DNA from 2 places in the Robertmurraya mesotrionivorans genome. Region 2 is predicted to be linked to the other one. Evidence: predicted binding sites of a transcription regulator. Region 2 holds the regulator's gene; the other holds the start of a gene.
The links. The regulator LexA, encoded in region 2, represses DNA repair genes until DNA is damaged. The targets are predictions, from matches to a motif close to CGAACATATGTTCG.

Region 1 (6,258 bases), on a different contig from region 2:
ATGCCGTTGTGGTCTCTCATCCAAACGTCCCTTTTGTGATGGAGCGCATAAAGGAAAGTTTCAGGCCCGTGATCGCGCAGTAAAAACTCCTGAATAATCTTTAAGCAGCGGTTTCCTTTTCGGAGACTGCTCTTACTCCTTCATTTGTACATCTACAATGCTCGAAAGGGGGACTCGGTGAACCTCCCCAAAATGATCAACAATATGAAGCCTTTGCTGAAGCTCATCCCAATAATGGATTTGTCCGATAATCAATTCGTGCTTCCGGTAACGATAATGAGTAACCATCACCGCTTGATGCTCCTCCATCGCCGCTAATAACAAATGGTTCATCTCCTCCAGCTTTTGTTCATCCATCTCCTTTTCTTTCTCGTAAGAATCCTCTTCCGCCCAATCGCGCAGTAGCTTAACATGCTCAGGAAGCATCATTGATGTCCACTTGATTCTTCCTCTATCTCGAATCATCCTTGTTCCTCCTTACCTCTTATGACCGCCAACTAGCTTGGCACGATGCTTGGCTGTTCCCGCTGCTGTATACGATACCGCACGCAATAGAGCGCCATGCCCGTACCGATTGCGGATACGGTCCACAACATACCCGAGCTCTCGTTCCTTCCAGCCATTCGGTTCAAAAATATTTAACTGATAGTCTGTATCATCACAAATATTGCTAAGGGCGATGGAGATTTTCCGTACCGTTTTTCCTTCGTAGTGCTCAGCAAATAGACGTAGACAAACATCATACAGCTCCATCGTGACGTTCGTCGGTACCTCAATCGACCGCGAACGGTAAAAGCCTCCTCCGAACTCGTCCTGACTATAACCAATGCCGAAGCTGATTGTTCGACCTGCCTTCTTATGGGTTCTTGCTCTTCTCGCAACCTCTTCACACATTTCTAGAATGACGCGTTTGATTTCTACTTCTTCTTTATAATCACGAAGCAATATTTGACTTTTCCCAAAGCTAATTTGTCCCTCCATAATAGGTGCTCCAATTTCGGATAAATCCACTCCCCATGCGTGGTGGTAAAGTTGATTTCCCATAATCCCAAACTTTTTCTCAAGCTTTTGCAAATCGAAGCGAGCAAGCTGACCGACCGTAAAAATTCCCATTCCATTTAATGTTTTCTCTACCCTTCTTCCGATTCCCCACATCTCACGTAAAGGAGAAACATTCCAAAGCTTTGTTTTTACATCCTCATACGTCCATTCAGCAATTCCCTTCTTTTTCGCTTCCAAATCAAGACAAAGCTTTGATAATAGCATGTTCGGACCAATTCCGATCGCACAGGGCAGCTGAAATTCTCGCTCAATATCATCACGAATCTTCTGTGCAACTGTCCATGCATCTCCCCATAAATGAAGGGCTCCATCAATTTTCAGAAAGCTTTCGTCGACGCTATACGTATGAATGGCCTCCTTTGGAACGTAACGATGAAACACCTTCGTAATTTCAGTGGAAATACGTAAATAAGTAGCCATTTTCGGCTCAACTACTTGAATTTTCGGATCGTCTGGAATGTCAAACTTCCTTGATCCGGTTTTAATACCAAATTCCTTCTTTAACTTCGGTGATGCAGCTAATACAATACTTCCCTCTCGCTCTTTATCTCCAATCACTGCCAAATAACACTCAAGTGGATCCAGTCCTTCCATGACAGCCGAACAGCTTGCATAAAAGCTCTTCATGTCCACACATAAAATGGTTTGATGGGGCAACTCACTGTAATTAATCATCTTGTTCTCTCTCTCCCAAACATCAAATAGGAACATTCGTTCTCTTTTTAGTATATTCTTATATTAAGCGAATATACGTTCGGTTTCAATGGAAATTTTATTCTATTTCCTTTTGTGAATATTGGTAAGTTATAATGGCTAAAGAAGAGGTGTAAGGGAATGGAGAAGAAACTTATTTATAAAATGATTAGGCAATGCCTTCAGCAGTACGAGCACGAGGCAAGTGAAGAAGACTATGAGAAATTGTACGAACGGATAGTAGAAGAACAAGCACAAGAGGATCAGGTTCCTTTATTTGAATTAATCAACGATGCTGTTTATGAATATTTGACCAATTAAAAAAATCACCCACAAGGTGATTTTTATTTTTTATCGAAAAAGCCGCCAACAAAGCGTTCAGCTAATCCTGGGATGAGATTATAGATGGTACTCCCCATATTCATCCAGCCTGGAAGGTTAAGCTCACGCTTAGGGTTGAGCATTAATTGAATAATTTTTTCAGCAACATAATCCGATTTCAGCATGAATCGATTCACGTTTTTTACGTAGTTTCCTGATTTATCAGCAATTGAAAAGAAATTGGTTTCTATCGGACCAGGGTTTACCGCCGATACACGTATATTTGATTTTGCAAGCTCTAGTCGTAAGCTATTCGTAAATCCTAACACCGCATGCTTCGTAGCCGAATATCCACTGGACTTAGGAGTGGCAAGCTTGCCGGCCTGTGAGGCAATATTAATGATATGACCTGAATTTTGAGCCATCATCACAGGAAGAACCTCTTTCGTACAAGCCATTAAACCGAGTACGTTCACTTGAAACATTTTTTCAATATCAGCAAAATCGGCCTCATGGAAGGAATCAAACACGCCAAACCCAGCATTGTTTACGAGAATATCGATATGACCAACCTCTTGCTTAATTTGTGAAAACACCTGTTGAACCTGATTGATATCACCAACATCCAACTGAAAAAACAAGGCATTAACACCCGTTTTTCGGTTAATTTCCTCACCAATTGTTTGTAGCTTGTCAATAGAACGAGCTATAAGAATGGGCCGCACTCCGCGCTCAGCCGCCATAAGAGCCACCTTTTCTCCAATCCCTGATGAAGCTCCTGTTATAACAATATGTTTCCCTTTTAATTGTTCCAATACAATCACCATCTTATCTATGTAGCATTTGTCGAGCTACATATAACTTACCACAAACCCTTTAAAAAAAGCTAAAAAATCATGCATACGTATTCACTACCTCGATTAACCTTCTAATCCCTACCCTCAACTGCTCTTCATTGGCGTAAGAATAACTTAAACGAAGCGAAGAAGAAAATCCTTGTTGCAAAGGATCACAAATCAATCCAGGAACAAAGGAAACCGAATTCTCAATCGCTTTCTGTAACAACTTATCTGTCGGAAGAGGGGCAGGAAGCTCAACCCATAAATTTAAGCCTCCATCAGGACTTACCCAGCTCCAATTCGTCTTCTGTAATTCTTCCTCCATAATTTCCTTACGAATTTGCAGAGCAATTCTAAGCTTTTCTAAGTGCTGCTGCAGCCGAGGAGAGGAAAAATAGTGCAGAAAGATTTTTTGATTAAGTAGTGGGGAGCCATTATCGGCAAGTGCTTTCACTGTAAGCAAGCCATCTTTCAAGGCAGGTGGAACAATACAAGCTGCCACACGTAGTCCAGGTGAAACATATTTGCAAAAGCTTCTCACATAAATGACGACACCAGCTGTATCAAATGTATAAAGAGGCGGTGGTGGAGCTTTTTCGAAATAAATATCGTGATACGCATCGTCCTCAACAATTAAACAGTTGTATCGTTCAGCTAATTCCACTAACTTCTTTCGTTGTGCCGTTGGGACCGTATAACCGGTTGGATTATGAAAGGTTGGGTTCACATAAAACAGTCTCGGCTTGTATTTTTTCATAAGCATTTCAACTTGCTCTAAATCATAGCCATAAGGCTGAATATCGATCGCTATCAAATGGGCATCCTGGCTTTTAAAAATATCAATTGCAGCACTATAGCTTGGCCGCTCCAGTAGCACCGTATCTCTTGGTTTGATAAATAATTGAGCGATTAGATGGAGAGCTTGCTGAGAGCCTGAAGTGATGAGGATATCATCAAGGGAAAGATGAGTTTTATAGCGTTTAATAAAATAGTTCGCCAATGTATCACGCAGCTCCATATCCCCTTGTACGGTAGAGTAGGTAGAAAGCACCTTAGGATACAAATCAAAAACCTTTTTTACATAATCTGATAAGAAGTGATTTGGCAATAGATTAGGATCAATTAATGCTTGTGAAAACTGATATTGGACGCTTTGCTGATGGATGTCAGATAGGTTATATGTTTTCTCATTAGCTCGAAGCAAAGAGTGGCCATCTAAAGGGGGTGTGGAACTTCCTTGAACATAATAACCAGATTTATCTTTTACAAACACCTTACCTTGTTGCTTCAGCATTTGATAAGCTTTGAAAACGGTCAGCCGATGAACGTTCATTTCCAATGACAATTCACGAATCGACGGCAACTTGTCACCAGTCTTCCAGTCCGAACGCTCTATTCTTTGCCATAAATACTCGTATACTTCCTCAAAAAGATACTTTCGTTGCGCGTGTTTACTCATTAAAGACACCCCCTTATGATTTTTGATTGTAACATAATTTAACATCATCTGTTCTGTTCATCTACAACTGTTCTATTCTTCTAGCGGTATGATTAGTGGCAAGGAGGAATGGAAAATGATTATTTTGTTTTATTTACTTATGTGCTTTATCTTTGGAACCACCTTTTTAGCGATTAAAATAGGTGTGGATGCGGGAATTCCACCGTTTTTCGGTGCAGGACTTCGATTTTTCAGTGCCGGGTTTCTATTATTTCTATTTATGAGGTGGAAGGACAAGGTTTCTTTAAAAATACTTTTTAGAAAAGAGCTCTTTTTTACTGGAGTAGGGTTAACGTTCGGAACATTCGCCACATTATATTGGGCTGAACAGTACGTTTCTTCAGGAGTAGCAGCGGTTCTATCAGCAACAGGACCCATGATGATTTTAATCATATCCACCCTTTTACTAAAACAAAAAACGTCTTATACATCCATGATAGGTTGTATGATTGGATTGGCTGGAGTAGTCGTGTTAATTTTGCCGAGCATTTCTTTAAACGTACATTTCTTATGGATCATGGGATGTCTAGCAATCGTAGTAGGTGAAGTCTTTTATGCTTCAGGGACGATTTATACCAAACAGGTGAAGGAGAAAATCGTTGCTTCTCCCCTTGTATTAAACGCCGTTCAAATGATGCACGGTGGTTTACTTTTATTCCTACTATCATTGATAACAGAGAAGGTTCAACCATCATCATTGATTCACACAGCATCCATCGGTTCCCTTCTTTATCTAATCATCATTGGCTCTATGGTTGGACATAGCCTATATTATTGGCTTGTGACAAAAACGGATCCAGTCTTCCCGTCCACATGGCTATATATTTCACCTCTTATCGCTGTTGGCTTAGGTGTCACCTTCTATCAGGAAGAAATGACATGGTATACCGGGATTGGTGCCGCTACCATTTTGTTAGGGACGATTTTAGTGAACTACCCTGCTTTACAATCTCTACTATGGAAAAAAACTCTTTCGCAAAAAGGGTAAAATGAAGCTCCTTTCCTTTTTTAGGAAGGAGCTTCATTATTTTTTATAGATCCGCACTATAAACAAAGGTCCCATTTACCTTTGTACCTTGTATTTTTTTACCATCTAATAAATAATCTAACTGTGCGATGGATTCTGAAATGGTCAACCCCAACTGTCTCTTGTAGACCGAAGGAAATAAGCGTTGACATATTTGAAAAGCGGTCATAGATTCCTGCTCCAGCCATTCCTTCACTTGCTCAGCACGCAAAACTTGATGAGAGAGTCTCTTTTCAACAAGACCATGAACATCCGTTACCTCTTCTCCATGTCCCGTATAAGTAAGACGAATAGGAAGGGTAAGAAGCTTCTGCAAGGAATCATTGACTTGAAGCTGTGGTTTTGGACGTTCTCTCTCTCCTGGGAGCGGAGGCTCCAGAAGCGGATTCGCAGAAATATGCGCCAATAGAAGATCTCCTCCAATCAGCACCCCATCCTTTTTACGAAATAGACCGATCTGACTCTGGGCATGACCAGGCGTTTCAATCACTGTCCATTCAGGTAATCCTATCGGAACTTCCCCCTCAGAAAGCGTACCTGATAACGATCGGTTGCAGGAAAACAAGAGCATTTGTTTCATTCCACCGATAAAAGGGTCATAATACTTGTCCGGAATGCCACATTCCACAAACAACTGCCGATAAAAAGAATCGTAGTCATGATAAAACTCATCGGTTCGATCTAGCCAGCGTTCATTGTTAGCATGTCCGTAAACCTCTAAATCAGGAGAAAACCGATCGAGCAAACCAGCATGATCCGGATGATCATGGGTTAGTATGACTTGTTCGATATCTGTTAGCTGGAGACCAAGTTGAGCT
Region 2 (6,258 bases):
AGAACGGACAGATTTGATTCAATCAGTTCAATTTGATGACAAAGAGAAAATGATTGCCTTTTGCCAAGCTATTCAATTTGCTTCTCCTATTAATTCTCATGTAACGGCATACCCGGCTTATATGCCTGGTTATGAAGATGATGTGATCATGGCTGCGGGAACATTTATACAAGGGGCTAGCATTGAATTAAGCGCCGATGGACCAATACGACCACCGTATGTTGCTTATGTACAGGGAGGACTAACCTATTCTCATGTGAAAATGGCCATACTGATCGCGTTGAACCGATTAGCTGAAAAACAACTAATTGATTTCAATTAAGTAGATTATATAGAGAGGTTTAATATTTCTCTTTTTCTACAAAAATTCCATGTTATATAAACTAACATTATGTTGACAGAAAAACTGACATTTCATATAATAAAAATATGAAAGAGAGAAATGGAGGGACAGCAAATGAGCGGAAGTGATATCCGTCGTTCCATGCCATTATTTCCAATTGGAATTGTGATGCAGCTTACAGAACTATCTGCAAGACAAATTCGATATTATGAAGAGCACCAATTGATCTCTCCGGCTAGAACTGAGGGAAACAGAAGAATGTTTTCTTTGAATGACATTGATCAGCTTTTAGAAATAAAAGATTTGATCGAGCAAGGTGTGAATCTTGCAGGAATTAAGCAAATTTTTTCTGTGAAAGAGCAACAGGTGCTATCAGAAGAAATAGTGAAGGAAGCAGAGAAAGCAAGACGTGATCTGTCCGATGATGAGTTACGTAAAATGTTGCGCTCAGAGCTTATGCAAGCTGGCCGCTTTAATCGTTCGTCATTGCGTCAAGGTGATATGTCACGCTTTTTCCATTAATAAAAAGAGATTTACTATTCAAGGGAGGAAACAAAATGGCTAAGTTTACAAGAGATGATATTACAAGAATGGCAGAAGAACAAAATGTTAAGTTTATTCGTCTGCAATTCACTGACATCTTAGGAACAATCAAAAACGTTGAGATTCCTATCAGTCAGCTTGAAAAAGCTTTAGACAACAAAATGATGTTTGACGGTTCTTCTATCGAAGGTTTCGTTCGTATCGAAGAGTCAGACATGTACTTATATCCAGACTTAGACACATGGGTAATTTTCCCTTGGACAGCTGAAAAAGGTAAAGTGGCACGTTTAATCTGTGACATCTACAATCCAGATGGAACTCCATTCGCTGGTGACCCACGTAACAACTTAAGAAGAATTATTAAAGAAATGCAAGACTTAGGATTCTCTGATTTCAATCTTGGGCCTGAGCCAGAATTCTTCTTATTCAAGCTTGACCAAGCTGGAGAGCCTACACTTGAATTAAACGACAATGGTGGATACTTCGACCTTGCTCCAACGGACCTTGGTGAAAACTGCCGTCGTGATATCGTGTTAGAGCTTGAAGAAATGGGCTTTGAAATTGAAGCATCTCACCATGAGGTAGCTCCAGGACAACACGAAATCGACTTCAAATATGCTGATGCATTAAGCGCTTGTGACCAAATCCAAACGTTCAAGCTTGTTGTTAAAACAATTGCACGTAAGCACGGTCTACATGCTACATTCATGCCGAAGCCATTATTCGGAGTAAACGGTTCTGGAATGCACTGTAACGTTTCTTTATTCAAAGAAGGCAAGAATGCATTCTTCGATCCAACTGGAAACTTAGAACTAAGCGACACTGCTCGTCAGTTCATCGCTGGTATCATTAAGCATGCTCCAAACTTTACAGCTGTAACGAACCCAACTGTAAACTCTTATAAGCGTTTAGTACCTGGTTACGAAGCACCTTGCTATGTTGCATGGTCTGCTAGAAACCGTTCACCGCTAATCCGTATCCCTGCATCTCGTGGAATTTCCACTCGTGTAGAAGTACGTAGCGTTGACCCAGCTGCTAACCCTTACTTAGCAATGGCTGTATTACTGGCTGCAGGTCTTGACGGAGTGAAGAACTCTTTAACACCACCAGCTCCAGTTGACCGCAACATCTACGTTATGAACAAAGAAGAGCGTCAAGCTGTAGGTATCGAAGATCTACCAGCTACACTTGCTGCTGCTTTAGATAACTTAAAATCAGACGAAACAATGGTTTACGCTCTTGGAGAGCATATCTTCGAACACTTCGTAGAAGCAAAAGAGATCGAGTGGGATATGTTCCGTACACAAGTACATCCATGGGAGCGCGAGCAATACATGTCAATGTATTAATTCGTTAAAAGAAAACCCTCAACACTTTAATGTGTGAGGGTTTTTTGTTTGTATAAAAACTTGTTTATGACGTTAAAGGAGGCATATGAGGCAGAACTCATGGCATAAGTCATTAACGATCTAAGACTTGTGAATAAAAATCTCAATTTTACTAAATAATACAACCAATTACAGTTATTTGAAGTTATGTTACGGGGGAAAAATGATGACGTTTCAAGATGGTCTCAAGCAAGTAGAAAAAGGATCCGACTTAATTAAGGATGGAAATCTTCTAATTAAAGATGCGACCATAAATGCCTTTTTTTTCACTTGGCAATGGTGGGTGGCGGTGTTAATGATCATAGTTCCATGGGTACTCTGGGCAATATTCCGTAAAAGGGAGAGCTCAGCACGATTGCTTTTTTCAGTTTTTATCGTAATGATTCTATCAACAACAATTGATGCGTTAGGAGTGGAATATGGAAGATGGGCTTATCCAGTAAAAGCCATTCCAATTCCAACAATAAGTTATTCGTTTCGTTATTCTCTTATGCCCGTCCTTATTTTGTTTTTTCTTCAATACAGACCGAACGTTAATCCATTTATAAAGGCAATCATTCTGGCTGGTTTTAGTGCATACATTGGGATGCCGCTGATGGCGATGATCGATATGTATAAGAAAATAGATTGGGCTTATACCTATTCTTTCTTTATCATCTTGTTCTTGTATCTTGTGGCCCATTGGTTTAGTCGAAGAAAGAGCTTTGAGCCATTGTGATTATAAAAAAAGCAAGCATCCTTCGATGCTTGCTTTCACTTATTAATGAATATGACGATATACTCCGATAACTTTTCCTAAGATAGACACATTTCGTAGGATAATGGGTGCTAGAGAAGAGTTCTCCGGCTGCAAACGGACATAGTCCTTTTCTTTGAAGAATCTCTTAACTGTCGCCTCATCTTCCTCAGTCATGGCAACAACGATGTCTCCGTTATTCGCTGTTTGCTGCTGCTTCACGATCACGTAATCACCATCAAGGATTCCAGCCTCAATCATACTGTCTCCCATAACCTCAAGCATAAATACTTGCTCATCCGCAGGGGCAAGACGTTCCGGGAGAGGAAAATACTCTTCAACATTCTCGATTGCAGTTATAGGCATACCCGCAGTTACTTTTCCAACTACAGGAACGTTAACAATATTATATTTTGGTATATTGCTTACCACCTCATCAAGATCCAGAATCTCAATTGCTCGTGGCTTTGTAGGGTCTCTTCGAATATACCCTTTACTTTCAAGTCTAGCTAAGTGTCCGTGTACGGTTGAACTTGATGCTAAACCAACAGCTTCCCCAATTTCACGAACGGAAGGCGGATAGCCCTTTTGCTTAACTTCTTCTTTTATATATTCTAGTATATCGACCTGACGTTTTGATAGTTTTGTCATACTTACCGCCCCTCATTGGTTAATCTTGACTTTATTATAGCATGTTCTACCAGTGCATACAAACATAAGTTCGAATAATTGTTGACATGAAACAAACGTTCGGTCTATAATATAATTATAAATGCGAACATACATTCTAATAGAGGTGTTATACATGAAAAATATATGGAACAAATACTCATATGCTATTATTCTAGTTGTCTTATCTATCCTAGCGTCTATCATTTTAATAATTTCTAATGGTGAATCAGTTGAGGAAAAATATATGTCTGTAACGATTAATGAAGGGGAAACACTTTGGGATCTTTGTAAGGACTACGCTGATAAGCATGCTTTATCTGAAACTGAGTTTGTATCCTGGGTAGAAGAAATCAATGATATTAATGGAAATGTATTGTTAGTAGGTGATGAAATCTATATCCCTGTTGAATTAAACGATTCCACTGTTACAGAGCTAGCATCGAAATAGGAGGGATTATGAAGGCGATTATCTATTGTAGAGTAAGTACTGAAAAAGAATCACAGTACTCTTCTCTAAAAAGGCAGGAAGAAGAACTATTGAAGCTGTCACAACAACGTGGAATGGAAGTTGTTGAAGTGATAAAGGAACAGGCGAGTGGATATGACTTTGACAGAGAGGGTATTTTGCTACTGCTGTCACGATTAAAGGAAGAGAAAGTAGATGCAGTCCTTATTCAGGATGAAACGAGACTTGGTAGAGGAAATGCCAAAATCGCTTTGCTTCATTGTATACTGAAGGATAATATCAAACTTTTCAGTATCTCACATAACGGTGAGTTACAACTGTCCGAATCGGATTCCATGGTATTGCAAATTGTAAGTATGGTAGAAGAATATCAGCGGAAGCTTCATAATAGTAAAATTAAAAGAGGAATGAACCGAGCTGTTCAAAACGGTTACAGACCAGAGAAAAATCTAAAAAACAAAGGTGTTCATGCAGGGAGAGAACGTATTGAAGTACCGATAACAGAGATTGTACGGTTACGAGACAATGATTTAACATTTTCGGAAATCGCTGCAACTTTAAGAGGTTTCGGTTATGAGATCTCAAAAGCTACAGTAAATCGAAGATATCTTGAATACATAGAAGAGCAAAAACATCAAAAAAATATCTCAACAAATGCCAACAAGTCATAAAACAAACTGTTGGCATTTTTTGTTATTCGTACCTCTTGACGCTTCCTCCTTGTCAAAGATTATATCTTTTAGTAACATGATTTCTATTGGTAAAACTAAAAGTGAAGGAGCAAAGAGATGCTACCAAAGGAAAGAATCGCTAGAATTAATGAACTAGCAAAAAAAGCAAAAGCTGTAGGGTTAACAGAAGTGGAAGCAAAGGAGCAGTCAAAGCTTCGTAGTGAATATTTACAAACATTTCGATCATCTATGCTAGGAACGCTCCAAGGTGTAAAAATTATTGATCCTCTTGGTGAAGATGTAACACCTGAAAAGCTTAAGAAATTAAAAAATAGCAAAAAACTACATTAATCTTCTAAATTTATTCACCAGGAAATGATTGAAAACACAGAAAATTATAAAATATATGCTTTTTTTCAAAATTTATTTAGCCAATCTGTTGTATAAATAATAGAGCAGATATAATATTAAAAAGTGGGATTATTGAGATAAAGAATAGGAAGGGTTGAAAAAATGTTTGAACAAAATGATGTACTAGCAATTAACGCAATACGTACTTTATCAATTGATGCAATTGAAAAAGCTAATTCCGGCCATCCAGGTATGCCGATGGGGGCTGCTCCAATGGCTTATACATTATGGTCGCGCTTTATGAATCATAACCCTAAAAACCCAGAGTGGTTTAACCGTGATCGTTTTGTTTTATCTGCAGGGCATGGTTCTGCATTGCTGTATAGTCTTCTTCACTTATCAGGCTATGACGTAACAATGGATGATCTTAAGAGCTTCCGTCAATGGGGAAGTAAAACTCCTGGTCACCCTGAATTTGGACATACTGCGGGTGTAGATGCAACCACTGGGCCACTAGGACAAGGGATTGCAATGGCAGTAGGTATGGCAATGGCTGAAAGACATTTAGCTGCTACTTATAACAAAGATAACTACAATGTAGTGGATCATTATACATATAGTATTTGTGGTGACGGTGACTTAATGGAAGGTGTTTCTGCTGAAGCTGCTTCACTTGCAGGGCATTTAAAACTTGGTCGTCTAGTTGTATTATATGATTCAAATGATATCTCTCTTGATGGTGACTTAGACCGTTCATTCTCTGAAAGTGTTGAAAAACGTTTTGAGTCATATGGATGGCAATACCTTCGTGTAGAGGATGGAAATAATCTTGAGGAAATTGCAAAAGCAATTGAAGAAGCACAAGGTGATCAAAATCGTCCTACACTAATTGAAGTGAAAACAGTGATTGGATACGGTTCACCAAACAAATCTGGTAAGTCAGATGTTCATGGTGCCCCACTTGGAGCTAATGAATTAAAGCTAACGAAAGAAGCTTACCAATGGACGTTTGAAGAAGATTTCCATGTTCCTGCAGAAGTATATGATACATTCAATAAATACATTGTGGAAACTGGTGCAAAGAAAGA

Region 1: a site for LexA is predicted at 1,806-1,819, ahead of ACRX5O_RS02815 (YqzH family protein). Genes of this name have one in related genera too.

What each region holds. Positions count from the first base shown of each region.
Region 1 is NZ_JBPCCH010000001.1:561,290-567,547, reverse strand. Features, by position in the region: gene ACRX5O_RS02830 (CDGSH iron-sulfur domain-containing protein) at 1-97, shown strand, start outside; gene ACRX5O_RS02825 (YolD-like family protein) at 133-465, opposite strand; gene ACRX5O_RS02820 (Y-family DNA polymerase) at 478-1,737, opposite strand; gene ACRX5O_RS02815 (YqzH family protein) at 1,897-2,076, shown strand; gene ACRX5O_RS02810 (SDR family NAD(P)-dependent oxidoreductase) at 2,100-2,903, opposite strand; gene ACRX5O_RS02805 (aminotransferase-like domain-containing protein) at 2,971-4,374, opposite strand; gene ACRX5O_RS02800 (DMT family transporter) at 4,490-5,401, shown strand; gene ACRX5O_RS02795 (MBL fold metallo-hydrolase) at 5,445-6,258, opposite strand, start outside.
Region 2 is NZ_JBPCCH010000003.1:195,920-202,177, reverse strand. Features, by position in the region: gene ACRX5O_RS07315 (methionine gamma-lyase family protein) at 1-322, shown strand, start outside; gene ACRX5O_RS07310 (MerR family transcriptional regulator) at 458-865, shown strand; gene glnA (type I glutamate--ammonia ligase) at 901-2,235, shown strand; gene ACRX5O_RS07300 (CBO0543 family protein) at 2,441-2,992, shown strand; gene lexA (transcriptional repressor LexA) at 3,035-3,661, opposite strand; gene yneA (cell division suppressor protein YneA) at 3,816-4,130, shown strand; gene ACRX5O_RS07285 (YneB family resolvase-like protein) at 4,139-4,819, shown strand; gene ACRX5O_RS07280 (DUF896 domain-containing protein) at 4,937-5,170, shown strand; gene tkt (transketolase) at 5,333-6,258, shown strand, end outside.